2 regions of the Mycoplana ramosa genome follow, and region 2 is predicted to be linked to the other one. Evidence: riboswitches for the same ligand, from Rfam matches in the RefSeq annotation. Region 2 holds a riboswitch; the other holds the start of a gene.
The links. Region 2 has a riboswitch for S-adenosylmethionine ahead of JNC62_RS15545 (O-succinylhomoserine sulfhydrylase). Riboswitches for the same ligand answer to the same signal wherever they lie in the genome.
Positions count from the first base shown of each region.

Region 1: another riboswitch for S-adenosylmethionine. It lies ahead of metA (homoserine O-acetyltransferase MetA); the one in region 2 lies ahead of JNC62_RS15545 (O-succinylhomoserine sulfhydrylase).

Region 1 is NZ_JBHEEW010000003.1:135,665-143,429, reverse strand. Features, by position in the region: gene JNC62_RS05065 (acetyl-CoA C-acetyltransferase) at 1-1,002, shown strand, start outside; gene JNC62_RS05060 (beta-ketoacyl-ACP reductase) at 1,106-1,831, shown strand; gene JNC62_RS05055 (AAA family ATPase) at 1,951-2,790, shown strand; SAM riboswitch at 2,837-2,914, shown strand; gene metA (homoserine O-acetyltransferase MetA) at 2,975-3,898, shown strand; gene JNC62_RS05045 (GNAT family N-acetyltransferase) at 3,903-4,352, shown strand; gene JNC62_RS05040 (vWA domain-containing protein) at 4,358-5,545, shown strand; gene JNC62_RS05035 (aldose epimerase family protein) at 5,661-6,677, shown strand; gene JNC62_RS05030 (NAD(P)-dependent oxidoreductase) at 6,764-7,651, shown strand; gene JNC62_RS05025 (GntR family transcriptional regulator) at 7,689-7,765, opposite strand, start outside.
Region 2 is NZ_JBHEEW010000012.1:12,963-20,727, reverse strand. Features, by position in the region: gene JNC62_RS15560 (Hsp33 family molecular chaperone) at 1-253, shown strand, start outside; gene JNC62_RS15555 (YybH family protein) at 383-844, shown strand; gene apaG (Co2+/Mg2+ efflux facilitator ApaG/CorD) at 874-1,266, opposite strand; gene JNC62_RS15545 (O-succinylhomoserine sulfhydrylase) at 1,488-2,672, opposite strand; SAM riboswitch at 2,715-2,793, opposite strand; gene JNC62_RS15540 (2'-deoxycytidine 5'-triphosphate deaminase) at 2,867-3,964, shown strand; gene JNC62_RS15535 (HlyD family type I secretion periplasmic adaptor subunit) at 4,006-5,415, opposite strand; gene JNC62_RS15530 (peptidase domain-containing ABC transporter) at 5,412-7,556, opposite strand; gene JNC62_RS15525 (hypothetical protein) at 7,584-7,765, opposite strand, start outside.

The sequences.
Region 1 (7,765 bases), on a different contig from region 2:
GCCGGCGAAGGCCAAAACCCGGCACGCCAGGCGGCGATGAAGGCCGGCGTGCCGCAGGAGAAGACCGCCTGGGGCATGAACCAGCTCTGCGGCTCCGGCCTGCGAGCCGTTGCCCTCGGCATGCAGCAGATCGCAACCGGTGACGCGAACATCATCGTCGCCGGCGGCATGGAATCGATGTCGATGGCGCCGCACTGCGCCCATCTGCGCGGCGGCGTGAAGATGGGCGACTTGAAGATGATCGACACGATGATCAAGGACGGCCTGACCGACGCCTTCTACGGCTACCACATGGGCATCACGGCGGAGAACGTCGCCCGGCAGTGGCAGCTGTCGCGCGAGGAACAGGATGCCTTTGCCGTCGCGTCGCAGAACAAGGCGGAAGCCGCGCAGAAGGCGGGCCACTTCAAGGACGAGATCGTTCCCTTCACCGTCAAGACCCGCAAGGGCGACATCATCGTCGACAGCGACGAGTATATCCGCCATGGCGCAACGCTCGATTCGATGGCGAAGCTGAAACCGGCCTTCGACAAGGACGGCACGGTGACGGCCGCCAATGCCTCCGGCATCAATGACGGCGCGGCGGCAGCTCTTCTCATGAGTGAAGCCGAAGCCGCGCGTCGCGGTATCCAGCCGCTGGCCCGCATCGTCTCCTGGGCGACCGCCGGCGTCGATCCGAAGATCATGGGAACCGGCCCCATCCCGGCCTCCCGCAAGGCGCTGGAAAAGGCAGGCTGGAAGGTTGGCGATCTCGGCCTCGTCGAGGCCAACGAGGCGTTTGCCGCCCAGGCCTGCGCCGTCAACAAGGACCTCGGCTGGGATCCCTCGATCGTCAACGTCAATGGCGGCGCGATCGCCATCGGCCATCCGATCGGCGCCTCCGGCGCGCGCGTCCTCAATACGCTTCTGTTCGAGATGAAGCGCCGCGGCGTTTCCAAGGGCCTGGCGACGCTCTGCATCGGCGGCGGCATGGGCGTCGCCATGTGCGTGGAACGAATGTAAGCGCCTGCCACCATTGGCCGGCATCCGCCGCGCATCGCATTCAAGGGTGGCGCTTCCGGCGCCACTCGGAGGCCCAACGAAAAACGTCTAGGGGGGAGTGCAAATGAGCAGGGTAGCATTGGTCACTGGCGGCACGCGCGGCATCGGCGCGGCCATTTCAACGGCGCTCAAGCGGGCCGGCTACAAGGTGGCCGCCACCTACGCCGGCAACGATGAGGCCGCCAACGCCTTCAAGGCTGAAACCGGCATTTCCGTCTACAAGTGGGACGTCTCGAGCTACGACGCCTGCGCGGAAGGAATCGCCAAGGTCGAGGCCGACCTCGGCCCGATCGGGGTGCTCGTCAACAACGCCGGCATCACCCGCGATGCAATGTTCCACAAGATGACGCCGCAGCAATGGAGCGAGGTCATCAACACCAACCTGACCGGCCTCTTCAACATGACCCATCCGGTCTGGACGGGTATGCGCGACCGCAGTTTCGGCCGGATCATCAACATCTCCTCCATCAATGGCCAGAAGGGCCAGATGGGGCAGGTGAACTATTCGGCGGCCAAGGCAGGTGATCTCGGCTTCACCAAGGCGCTGGCCCAGGAGGGGGCTGCCAAGGGGATCACCGTCAATGCCATCTGCCCCGGCTATATCGGCACCGAAATGGTCCGCGCCGTGCCGGAAAAGGTTCTGAACGAACGCATCATCCCGCAGATTCCGGTCGGGCGCCTGGGCGAGCCGGAAGAGATCGCCCGCTGCGTCCTCTTCCTCGCATCCGACGATGCCGGCTTCATCACCGGTTCGACCATCTCGGCCAATGGCGGGCAGTTCGTGGTCTAGAGCTTCCCTGACAGGGATCACGGCGCCATCGTCGTCAACCGGTGTTGGCGCCGTCTCCCCTTTACGGACCTGCCACCATCCCTTAGATGACCCTGCAGAAACAGCAGCAGGGCAGAGGCATGCAGTTTACCGGAACAGCCGACTATGTCGCCGACAAGGACCTGATGGTTGCCGTCAACGCGGCGATCCGGCTGGAGCGGCCGCTGCTCGTCAAGGGCGAGCCCGGCACCGGCAAGACAGAGCTCGCCCGGCAGGTGGCCGCTGCCCTCGGCCTCGACCTCATCGAATGGAACGTGAAGTCGACGACGAAGGCCCAGCAGGGCCTTTACGAATATGACGTTGTCTCGCGCCTGCGCGACAGCCAGCTCGGTGACACGCGCATCAACGACGTGCGCAACTATATCCGCAAGGGCAAGCTCTGGCAGGCCTTCGAGGCGCCGAAAAAGACGGTCTTGCTGATCGACGAGATCGACAAGGCCGACATCGAGTTTCCCAACGACCTTTTGCAGGAACTCGACCGCATGGAGTTCCACGTCTATGAGACGAGCGAGACCATTGCCGCGGCCAACCGCCCGATCGTCATCATCACCTCCAATAACGAGAAGGAACTGCCGGACGCCTTCCTGCGCCGCTGCTTCTTCCACTACATTCGCTTCCCCGACCAGGACACGCTGTCGCGCATCGTCGAGGTCCATTATCCCAGCATCCGCAAGTCGCTGCTCTCGGCCGCCCTTTCCACCTTCTTCGATATCCGCGAAACGCCGGGGCTGAAGAAGAGGCCATCCACGTCCGAAGCGCTCGACTGGATCCGGCTGCTCGTGGCCGACGACGTGGAGCCTGCCGATCTGCGCACCGATCCCAAGACGATGCTGCCGAAGCTCTACGGCGCCCTGCTGAAGAACGAGCAGGACGTGCACCTGTTCGAGCGGCTGGCCTTCATGGCCCGGCGCGACGGCTGACAAAGACCATGCGTGATTGATTCTCAGCCGCGCAGGCGTTATCTATGGCGCTCCCCGTGGTGATTTGGCCGGCCGGCTTGCAGCCACGTAAAACAAGTCGCTAAAGGGCCGCGAGAAGAGGGACTTCCGTGGACCGGTTGCGATGATGTCGCCGCCGGTTTTTTTGTTTTGATCGAGTGAGCCCATGCCCATCAAGATTCCCGATACGCTGCCTGCTTTCGAAACCCTCGTTCACGAGGGCGTGCGGGTGATGACCGAGACGGTGGCCGTCCGCCAGGACATTCGCCCGCTGCAGATCGGGCTGCTCAACCTCATGCCGAACAAGATCAAGACCGAGATCCAGATGGCCCGCCTCGTCGGCGCGTCGCCGTTGCAGGTGGAACTGTCGCTGGTGCGCATCGGCGGCCACAGGGCGAAGAATACGCCGGAGGAGCACTTGCTCGCCTTCTACGACACGTGGGAGGACATCAAGCACCGCAAGTTCGACGGCTTCATCATCACCGGCGCGCCGATCGAGACGCTCGACTACGAGGACGTCACCTATTGGGACGAGATGAAGCAGATCTTCGACTGGACCGAGACGAACGTCCACTCGACGCTGAACGTCTGCTGGGGGGCGATGGCGGCGATCTACCACTTCCACGGCGTGCCGAAGTACACGCTCGACGAGAAGGCGTTCGGCGTCTTCCGCCATCACAACCGCAACCCCTCCTCCGTCTTCCTCAACGGCTTTTCCGACGACTTCCAGATCCCCGTCTCGCGCTGGACCGAGGTGCGCGCGGAAGACATCCGCAAGTGCCCGGACCTGGAAATCCTGATGGAATCGGACGAGACCGGCGTCTGTTTCGTGCAGGAGAAGGCCGGCAAGCGTCTCTATGTCTTCAATCACGTCGAGTACGACTCGACCTCGCTCGCCGACGAGTATTTCCGCGACGTCGACGCCGGCGTGCCGATCAAGATGCCGAAGAATTACTTTCCTCACAACGATCCCGCCAACGCCCCCTTGAACCGCTGGCGCAGCCATGCGCATCTTCTGTTCGGCAACTGGATCAACGAGATGTACCAGACGACACCGTATGATCTGGAGATGATCGGCAAGGAAGGATGAGCGCATGAGCCGCCTCGTGATCAGACCTGTTGCGACTGACGACGAGGCTGCATGGCGCAGCCTTTGGACGGCCTACCTCGCCTTCTACGAGACCGTGCTCCCGGAAGACGTCTACCGATCGACCTTCACCCGGTTGACCGGCGACGGCGCCAACGAGTTCGCCGGTCTGCTGGCCGTTCTCGACGGCAAGCCGGTCGGCTTGGCCCACTATCTCTTCCATCGCTCCTGCTGGACGATCAACAATGTCTGCTACCTGCAGGATCTCTACGCCGATCCGCAAGTGCGCGGCACCGGCATCGGCAGGGCGCTGATCGAGGCGGTCTATGCAAGGGCCGCCGAAGTTGGCACGCCGGAGGTCTACTGGATGACGCAGGAATTCAACGCCACCGCGCGCCGCCTCTATGACCGCATCGCCGAGAAGACGCCGTTCATCATCTACCAGAAGAACCGCTGACGGCCATGTTCATCCCGTTCTTCCTCGCGCTCAGGGCCGCAAAGGTTCCGGTCACGCTGCGGGAATTCCTGTCGCTGCTGGAAGGCATGGAAGCCGGCATTGCCGACTTCGACGTCGAGGCCTTCTACTACCTGGCCCGCAGCGCGCTGGTGAAGGACGAACGCTTCATCGACCGCTTCGACCGGGTCTTTGCCGAGACCTTCAAGGGGCTTGAGGCAGTCTCGGGCGCGGCACCGGAACAGATCGACGTCAATATTCCCGAAGCGTGGCTAAGGAAGCTGGCCGAGCGATACTTGACGGACGAAGAAAAGCGTCTGATCGACAGCCTCGGCGGCTTCGACGAGCTCATGGAGACCCTGCGCCGGCGTCTTGCCGAACAGAAGGGACGCCACCAGGGCGGCTCGAAATGGATCGGCACGGCCGGCACCTCCCCCTTTGGCGCGTTCGGCTACAATCCGGAGGGCGTGCGCATCGGTCAGGACGGCTCCCGGCATCGCCGGGCCGTCAAGGTCTGGGACCGGCGCGAATTCCGGGACTACGACGACGCTGTCGAACTCGGCACGCGCAACATCAAGGTCGCGTTGAAGCGGCTGCGGCGCTGGGTGCGCGACGGAGCGGCGGACGAACTCGACCTGCCCGGCACGATCCGCTCCACCGCCCAGCACGGCTATATCGACGTCGTCACCCGACCCGAGCGGCGCAACGCGGTGAAGCTGCTGATGTTCTTCGACGCCGGCGGCTCGATGGACTCGCATGTCCGCACCGTCGAGGAGCTCTTTTCGGCGGCGCGGGCCGAGTTTCGGCACCTGGAGCATTTCTACTTTCACAACTGCGTCTACGAGGGCGTGTGGAAGGACAACCGCCGCCGGCGCACCGACGTCACGCCGACGCTCGAGCTGATCCGCACCTACGGCAGCGACTATCGCGTGATATTCGTCGGCGATGCGGCGATGAGCCCCTACGAGATCACCCATGCGGGCGGCTCCGTCGAGCACTGGAACAAGGAGGCCGGCGCGGTCTGGCTGACGCGGATCACCGAGCATTTTCCCCGGGCGATCTGGCTCAATCCGGTGCGGAAGGAGCACTGGCGCTACACCCAGTCGACCGAGCTGATCGGCCGCCTGATGCACGGCCGCATGTTCCCGCTGACCCTTGCCGGGCTGCAATCGGCGACGAAGGAACTGTCCCGTTGACGAGCGCGCCTAACCAATGGTTCTCTGGATGCTCCGGTCTTGCCGCGATTTTCGGATGGGACGGGGCCACAACCTGATGAGCCATGCAAGGTGGCAGGTCGGGGAGGACGAGTGAATGCGCGCGGATAACGAACCGTTCGGCAGCCTGGCGACGGGCGAACCGGTCTACCGGATCTCGATCTCCGGCGGCGGTTTGCGGGCGCACGTCCTCACCTGGGGCGCGGTCATCCAGGATCTGCGTCTGCAAGGCCATCAAGCGCCGCTCGTGCTCGGCTTCGAGCGGTTGCCGGACTACCTGGCGCATTCGTCCTATTTCGGCGCCACGCCCGGCCGCAACGCCAACCGCATCGGCGACGGACGCTTCGAGATCGACGGCAACGCCTACCAGCTGGAACTGAACGAGAAGGGGGTCACGCACCTTCATGGCGGCAGCGACGGCATCGCAAAGCGCAACTGGCAGATCGTGGAGCAGTCGGAAAGCCACGTTCTGCTGCGGATCGTCGACCCTGACGGCCGCGCCGGCTACCCCGGCAATTGCACGATCACCTGTCGCTATCGGCTGAGCGGCGAAGGCACGCTTTCGGTCCTCTACGAAACGACGAGCGACGCCCCCACGATCGCCAACCTCTGCCAGCACAGCTACTTCAACCTGGACGGCCGAGACGATGCCCTCGCCCATGACATCATGATCGCCGCTGATCACTACCTGCCCGTCGACGGGCGCCTCATTCCGACCGGAGACATCCGTGCGGTTGACGGAACGCCGTTCGACCTGCGCACGATGACGCCGATGCGGCGACAGAGCGAAGCCGGCGGCGTCACGTTCGATCACAACTTCTGCCTGGCCCCCGAACGCCGGGCCAAGACCTCGGTTGCGCTCGCGCGCAGCATCAATTCCGGCGTGTCGCTGGAGGTGCGGACGACGGAGCCGGGCGTGCAGTTCTACACGGGCTCGAAGCTCAACGTGCCGGTGCCCGGTCTCGAGGGGCGGCGGTACGGCCCTTTTGCCGGCTTTTGCCTGGAAACGCAGATCTGGCCCGATGCGGTCAACCATGCCGGCTTTCCCAAGGCCGTGCTTCGCCCCGGCGAAACGTTGCGGCAGGAAACCGATTACGTGTTCATGAAGAGCTGACGGACCGATCGTCCGCTCTACGCTTCGATCATACCGGCTGCTATGCTCACGGCCGGCGTGTGTCCGGTGGTGAAAGGAAGACGGCGATGGAGAAGCGAACCGTGGGCTTCGTCGGGCTCGGCATGATGGGCCAAGGCATGGCGGCGAACATTCTGGCCAAAGGCTATCCGCTGGTGGGCATGGCGCATCGCAATCGCGTGCCGCTCGAGGCGTTGGTCGCCAAGGGAGCGACCGAGGCAAAGTCACCCCGCGAGATGGCCGTGCGCTGTGACGTCATCGTTCTTTGCGTCACCGGTTCGCCCGAAGTCGTGGCCGTCGTCGAAGGGGATGACGGGATCGCCTCTGCCGGCCGGCCGCTCACGATCATCGACTGCTCCACCTCCGATCCCTCCGTCACCACCGCGCTTGCCGCACGGCTCGCGGAGAAGGGGATCACGCTGATCGACGCGCCGCTCGGCCGCACGCCGGCCGATGCCGCCGCCGGCACGCTGGACGTGATGGTCGGCGGAACCGATGCGGACGTCGCCGGGGTTCGTGCGATCCTCGACTGCTTTGCCGGCCGCGTCATCCATACCGGCCCGACCGGCACCGGCCATACGATGAAACTTCTCAACAATTTCCTGTCGATGGGCTATGCCGCGCTCTATTCGGAAGCGCTCATGCTTGGCCGCAAGGCCGGGCTGACAGCGGACACCTTCGACAGCGTCATCCGCGGCGGGCGAATGGATTGCGGGTTTTACCAGACCTTCTTTCGCTGGGTTCTGGAGCGCGATCCGAACGCCCACAAATTCGCGATCCGCAACGGTTTCAAGGACATGAGCTACCTGACCGCGTTCGCCAACGCGGCAGGCGTGGCCAATCCGGTCGGGGCGGCCGTGCGCAACGCCTTCGCCCAAGCCGTCAACGCTGGCCGCGGCGAGGACTATGTGCCGATGCTGTCCGACTTCGTCGCCGAGGCGAACGGGGTCAGGTAAACGAGACAGAGCTTCGGGAGAACTGGGATTTCTCCGGTCAGGACCTCTCCTCGCGCAGAAAGACGACCAGCGAGCGCCCCGCATCTAGCACGTGGTCGCGTGTCAGACGGGAGG
Region 2 (7,765 bases):
CGAACTGACGGATCCGAATGTCGGAACCGAACGCCTGTTGTTCCGCCTCTTTCATGAGCGTGGTGTGCGGGTCTATCCGCCGCAGCAGGTGTTCGACCGGTGTTCCTGCTCGCGCGACAAGCTCAAGGCGGTGCTGTCGAGCCTGTCGCCGGATGAGGTCGAGAATACCGCGACCGACGGCCATATCGCGGCAACCTGCGAATTCTGTTCGACGACGTATCGCTTCGAGGTCGGCGAAGTGACCGCTGCCTGACGCGCCAGGGTTCTGGTTGCAAAAGCGAATGCCGCCCCGGCGTCCGCTTTTGTGTTAGAGTCGCCCGCATGGACAGTACGATCGCGGTGACAGCGTCCTGCCGTCGCCACGCTCGTCGAGGAGGAGGCCATGATGCGCGCACTTGCCTTTCTCGTGCCGATGACGGTCGGCGTCGTGATGGCGGCCGATATGCCGGCCGCGAATTCGGACGCCGACAAGCAGCAGATCCTGAACAATGACGAGGCCTGGCTGAAGGCCGTTGCGACCAAGGACCCGCAGGCCATCGCCGCGTTCTATGCCGAGGACGGATCGATCCTGGCGCCGGGCATGCCGATTGCCAAGGGACGAGGCGCGGTCGAGGCCGCCTGGAAGGGCCTGGTCGGCATGAAGGACTTTTCCCTCACCTTCTCGCCCACCCTTGTCGAGGTCGCGGAGTCGGGTGACCTCGCCTATGAGATCGGAACATACGAACTCCGATACGCGACCGAAAAGCCCGTCGACGAAAAGGGAAAATACGTGGTCGTGTGGAAGAAGGCCGGTGACGACTGGAAGGTGATGGCCGACATCTTCAACAGCGACGGCGCGATGTAGATCCGGAGAGGCTCTCGGCGCCGGCGGTTTCAGTTCAGGGTGCGGCTCTGGCCCGGCGCGTCGAGCGAGAAGGCGGGGATGGCGACATCGAAGGCTTCGCCGGTCGTCGTTTCCATTTGGTAATGGCCGAACATGACGCCGGAGGGCGTGTCGAGCGGGCAGCCGGAGGAATACTCGTACGTATCCCCCGGTCCCAGCACCGGTTGTTCGCCAACCACGCCAGGCCCGCTGACCTCGTCAACCAGCCCGTTCTGGTCGGTGATGTTCCAATAGCGCGCCATCAGCTTCACCGTCGCATCGGAATGGTTCGCGATGACGATGCGGTATCCCCAGACATAGCGGCTGTCGTCCGGGTCGGATTGCTCCTCCAGGAAGTAGGGCTCGACAGTGACCTCGATATCGCGGGTAAGCGCTCTGTACATTCCAGGGCCTTGAGCTCGAACGGGTTGTTCTTGAACGGGTCGGGTCGAATCATGCGGGCAGAGGCGTCGCATCTGCGCATTGGCATGTGCATCAGCACGCGCTACGCATTGGTTGGCACGTTCTTGACGATCCGATCAAGACAATTGTCGATCGTCAAGCGGCGTTGGCGCCTCCGGGGCAAAAAAGCAGCGCACGGCTGGCATGCGCTGCTCTGCCAGGTTCAGGATTTTACCTTCTCCAGCGCCTGGGCGAAGTCGGCGAGCAGATCCTCGCTGTCTTCGATGCCGGCGGAGAAGCGGACAGTGCCGGGCGAAATGCCCAGTTCCGCGCGGGCCTCGTCGGTCAGGTTCTTGTGCGTCGTCGTTCCCGGATGGGTGATCAGGCTCTTGGCATCGCCGAGATTGTTCGAGATCTCGACGACCTCGAGTGCGTTCTGCAGGGCGAAAGCGGCTTCCTTGCCGCCCTTGAGCTCGATGCAGATCAGCGTGGACCCGCCGGACATCTGCCGGGCGATAATGTCGGCCTGCGGGTGATCCTTGCGGCCGGGGTAGATGACGCGCGCGACCTTGGGGTGATCGGCGAGAAAGTCGGCGATGCGCGATGCGTTCTCGGTCTGCTGGCGGACTCGCAGCGGCAGCGTTTCGATCCCCTTCAGCAGCGTCCAGGCATTGAACGGCGACATGGCCGGACCGGTGTGGCGGAAGTAGTCCTGCAGGCTCTCCTCGATCCACTGCCTGTCGGACAGCACGATGCCACCGAGGCAACGGCCCTGACCGTCGATGTGCTTGGTGGCCGAGTAGACGACCACATGCGCGCCCAGCTCGAGCGGCTTCTGGAACAGCGGCGTGGCAAAGACGTTGTCGACCACGACCTTGGCGCCGATCTGGTTTGCCAGCCTGGCGACGCCGGCGATGTCGACCACCTCGAGCGTCGGATTGGTCGGGCTTTCGAGGAAAAGGACCTTGGTATTCTTCCGGATCGCCTTTTCCCAGTTGGCGAGCTCGCGCCCGTCGACGAGCGTGCACTCGACGCCGTATTTCGGCGCCAGCGTTTCGACCACCCAACGGCAGGAGCCAAACAGGGCGCGGGCGGCGACGATATGGTCGCCGGCCTTCACCTGGCAGAGGATCGCGGCAGCGACCGCCGCCATGCCGGAGGCCATGGCCCGGCCTTCCTCGGCACCTTCGAGCAGGCACATGCGCTTCTCGAACATGTCGTTGGTCGGGCTGCCGTAGCGAGCATAGATAAAGCCCTCCGTCTCGCCCTTGAAACGGGCCTCGGCGGCCTCGGCCGTTTCATAGACGAAGCCCTGGGTCAGGAAGATGGCCTCGGACGTTTCGGCGTGCTGCGAGCGGGTGGTGCCGCCATGGACGAGTTGGGTTGCCGGGCGCCAGGACTTGCTCATGATGATTGCCTTCCAAACAAAAAAACCGGCCGCAAAAGCAGGCCGGTTGGACACCCGGCCTTTTTAGCTACTTGTTTAACGTGGCTGCAAGCCGACCGGCCAAATCACCACGGGATATCCGGTCCATACTGCCTGGCGGTGCTTGCGTCAATTGCCCGTATTTGGTTTTGTCGGCCAGCTTAAAGGAACGCTTTATGGTACGTGCAACAGGAATTCTGGCGGACCGCGCCATCAAGGGGCTGTTCGACAGCGACAGGCTCGTAAGCGAGGCCGCATTGGATTCTGACCAGATCCAGCCGGCGAGTCTCGATCTGCGCTTGGGCTCGAAGGCCTTTCGCGTCCGCGCCAGTTTCCTACCCGGGCCCGCGCATCTCGTTGCCGACAAGCTCGACCGGCTCAAGCTGCATGTGATCGACCTCGACCACGGCGCCGTGCTGGAGACGGGCTGCGTCTACATCGTGCCGCTGATGGAAAGCCTCGACCTGCCGGAGGATCTGTCTGCCTCCACCAATCCGAAAAGTTCGACCGGCCGGCTCGACATCTTCACCCGCGTCATCACCGATCGCGCGCAGGAGTTCGACAAGATTCCGGCCGGCTACAAAGGGCCGCTTTATCTCGAAATCTCGCCCCGGACCTTCCCGATCGTGGTGCGGCGCGGCTCGCGCCTGTCGCAGATCCGCTTCCGCAGCGGCAATGCCATTCTGTCGGATGCCGAACTGCTGGCGCTGCACGCGTCCGACACGTTGGTGGCGAGCGACACCCCGAACGTCTCCGGCGGCGGCATCGCCCTTTCGATAGACCTGAAGGGCACCGGGCCGGAAGGGCTGATCGGCTATCGCGGCAAGCATCACACGGCCGTCATCGACGTCGACAAGAAGAACCAGCACGACGTGTTCGATTTCTGGGAGCCGCTGTTCAGCCGCGGCCGCAACGAACTGATCCTCGATCCGGACGAATTCTATATTCTCGTTTCGCGCGAGGCGGTGCACGTGCCGCCGCTCTATGCTGCCGAGATGACGCCGTTCGACCCGCTCGTCGGCGAGTTCCGCGTGCACTATGCCGGCTTCTTCGATCCCGGCTTCGGCCACGCCGCCGCCGGCGGTTCGGGCAGCCGGGCGGTGCTGGAAGTGCGCAGCCACGAGGTGCCCTTCATCCTCGATCACGGCCAGATCGTCGGCCGCCTCGTCTACGAGCGAATGCTCGAACTTCCCGAAAGCCTCTACGGCGCCGGACTGGGCTCCAACTACCAGGCGCAAGGCCTGAAGCTGTCGAAGCATTTTCGCACGAGCTGAACGTCCGCTGGAAGGGTCGTCATTGCGAGCCGCGGCACCCGTCAGGGCTCGCGGATGGCGCTGTCGAGCCCGCGCAGCAGCGGATAGAGGAAATAGGAGATCACGGTTCGGCGACCGACCTTGATTTCGGCCGAGACCGTCATGCCGGGCAGGAGCCGGATCGGTTCACCGGCGGAGCGGAGTTGCATGTCGGTCAGCGGCAGCCGGGCCTTGAAGTAGGGCGCAGGCGATAGTCCGGTGGCGGCTTCCTGCTGGGTCGGGTTGAAGGCATCGCGGCTGATCGTCCGGATCGTCCCCGACGCCGTTCCGTACTTCTGGAACGGATAGGCGTCGAGCTTGATCCGGGCCTCGCTGCCGACCGCCACGCGTGCGATGTCGCGCGAGCTCACCGAGACCTCCGCTTCGAGCGGGACGTCGAGCGGGACGAGCGTCACGATCGGCTCGGCTTCGCGGACCACCGACCCGACCGAGCGCTGGGCCAGGTCGAGGACGACGGCGTCAGCCGGTGCCGTCAGCGTGATCATCTCACGCCGCAGCTCCATTTTCTTCAGTTCATCGGCGACCGTGTCGCGCTGGTTGCGCAGTTCGACCAGTTGCTCCATCGCCGCCCTGCGAAAGTCCTCAACGAAAGCCTGTCGGTCGGCTTGCAGCTTCGCCAGCGTATGATCGGCCTCCGCCGCCTTGCCGCGCAACGCCGACAGGCTCGTCTCGACGTCGAGCCGCGCGTCGCGCGCCCCGAGGAAGTTGATCAGCGAGCCGCTGTCCTTCCGGTAGAGGGACTCGCGGGCGCTTTCGATACGACTGAGATTTTCGCGCCGGTTCGTCAGCACTGCCTGCTGATCCTTGCTGGAGGCGATCACCGCAAGCTGGCCGGCGATCTGCTGGTCGAAGTTCTGCACCTGCGCGAGATAGTAGGCGCGCCGCTGGACGAAAAGCTGCGCCTGCAGCACCTCATCCGGCGAATTGCCGGCGATTGCCGTGTAGTCAGCCCCTGCGAGTTCGGCGTCGATGCGCTTGACCTGGGCGTCGAGGGCGGAAAATTTCGTGCGCTGCTGGTCAGCGTCCGCTTGGCTGAAGGTCGCGTCCATTCTGGCAAGCGTCTGGCCCGCGTGAACCACGTCCCCAGCCGCCACCTCGATCGAGCGGATGATCGACGTCTCGAGCGGCTGAACGACAATGGTCGGTTGGGTGGTGACGAGTTTGCCGGGGGCGATGACGACCTCGTCGATCTTCGAGAGCGATGCCCAAAGGATGGCCGAGCCGATCAGCGCGGTGATGCCGTAGAGGGTCATTCGCGCCACCCTGGGCGGCAGGCGCTCTTCGAGCTCCACGGCGTCCGACTGGAACTCCGCGATCACCGGCGGACGAGCGTACTGGACGACGAGTTCGGTTCCGGGCGTTCCGGTCGTAGCGGGAAGAGTGTCCTGCCGTTTCGCGCCGTCGTCGCTCATGCCACCTGCCTCGTTTGCTGGGTCCACAGGTGGCGATAGGTCATGCAGCGTGAAACCAGCTGGTCGTGGCGGCCGATATCGGCGACCTTGCCGCGCTCCACGACGAGGATCGCATCGGCATCGACCAGCGTCGAAAGCCGGTGCGAAACGATGATGACCGTGCGCCCCTTGGCGATCTTGCTCAGGTTTTCGCGGATGATCGCTTCGCTGTCGGGATCGAGCGCGCTCGTGGCTTCGTCGAGAATGAGCAGTTTCGGGTTGGTCAGCAGCGCCCGGGCGATGGCGAGGCGCTGCTTCTGTCCGCCCGAAAGGTTGGCGGCGTTCTCTTCCAGCATGGTCTCGAAGCCGCGCGGCAGCCGCTCGATGAATTCCTCTGCGCCGGCAATACGGGCAACATCGACGATCTCCTCGATACTTGCATCCGGCTTGGCCGCCGCGATGTTCTCGCGCACCGTGCCGCGGAAGAGGAAATTGTCCTGCAACACCACGCCGATGCTCGAGCGCAGATGGACGAGGTCGATTTCCCGGTTGTCATAGCCGTCGATCCTGACGAGCCCTTGCTGGTTCTGGTACAGCCCCTGGATAAGCCGGGTTACGGTCGTCTTGCCGGAGCCGCTCTTGCCGACGATGCCGAAGACCGAGCCGGCGGGCACCGTGAACGAGACGTCGTCAAGGGCAGGGGCGTTTTCCGGCACGTAACGGAAGGTGACCCTGTCGAACTCGATCCGTCCGCTGAACTCCGGCCGGATCCCGCGGCCGCGACCGGCCTGTTCGCGGCGCTGGTTCATGATCTCGCCAAGCATCCGCACCGAGAGCGCCACCTCCTGGTACTCGTGCACCATGGTGACGATCTGGACGAGCGGCCCGGAAACGCGCCCCGCCAGCATGTTGAAGGCGACCAGTGCGCCGATCGTCATCGCACCACTGAAGACGTCGAGCGCTCCGAGCCCGATGATGGCGACGCTCATCAGCTTTTCCAAAAGCCCGGTGATGGCCTGGGCGATCGACGAGATCTTGTCGACGCGAAAGCGCACGGAGATGGTCTCGGCCGAACGATCGTCCCACACCTGCCGCTGGCGCGGCTCAAGCGCAAGGGATTTCACGGTGCGCATGCCGTGCACGGTTTCGACCAGCAGCGCCTGGCGCTCGCCCTCGACCCGGTAGAGCGCCTGCAGCCGTCGCTGGAACGGCCCGACGAGCACCATGACGACGAGCCCGACGAGCAAGGCAAAGCCGAGCACGACGAAGGTCAGCTTGACGCTGTAGAGCAGCAGGATCGGCACGAACACCAGCAGCGACAGGCTGTCGAGAAGCGTCAGGAACAGCCGGCCGGTCAGGAATTCGCGAATGCGCCCGGTCTGCTGCATATGCTTGACGATCACGCCGGCGGAGGATTGCTCGAACAGGGCGATCGGCAGATCGAGCAGATGGCCGAACGTTCGTGTGGCGATCCGGATATCGATCTTGTTGGTCGCGTAGAGCAACAGGTAGCGTCGCAGAAAGGTGAAGGCCGCGTCGAAAATCAGCGCAATCGCAATGCCGACGGTGAGGACGGTCAGCGTCGCATAGCTCTGGTGCACCAGCACCTTGTCGATCACCAGCTGGAAGAAGATCGGTGTGGTCAGGCCGAGCCCGTAAAGGACGAAGGCGGCCAGCGCCACGTCGCGAAACAGGCTGCGCTGGCGGATGATTTCAGGAAGGAACCAGCGCAGCCCAAAGGGCTGATCGTCGTCGAAGAGGCGATAGTTGCGCTTCAGGAGCACGACGGAGCCATGCCAGCTTCTGGAGAATTTCTCCTCGTCGAGAAGTATGAACTCAGGACGCTTCGCGAGCGGATCGAGCACGCGGATCATCCGGTCCTCGCCGCTGCCGCCGGCGCCGGCGATCACGATCCAGTTGCCGTTGTCGAGTTCGGCGAGCACGGGATAGGCCTGGCCCAGCGTGAACAGGCCATCCCAGGTCAGGTGAACATGCCGGGCCTTCAGGCCGGCATCCTTCGCCATCCTGAGAAGTTTCCGCGTGGGGACCGCCTGCTCGCCGACGGCATAGTCATGCATCAGCCGTTCGGGCGCGAGGTCGATTCCATGATGACGCGCGACCAGCGTCAGGCACTGCAGGTTGGTGTGCTGAGACGTGCCCATGGCCGCTCCCAATACTGCCGAACGGTCTCAGTTGAAATTCGGCGACTCGTTCGTCGAGCCCCGTGCCTGCTGCCCCGCATCGCCTGCCGGAAGGCCCGTCATGTCGCCGACACGGCGAACGGCGCCCGCTTCGACGAGGCCGTTGAGCGCCTTCTGCATGAGGTCGACCGCGTTGGCGAAGGCATCCACCGGCATGACGACCCGCTGGC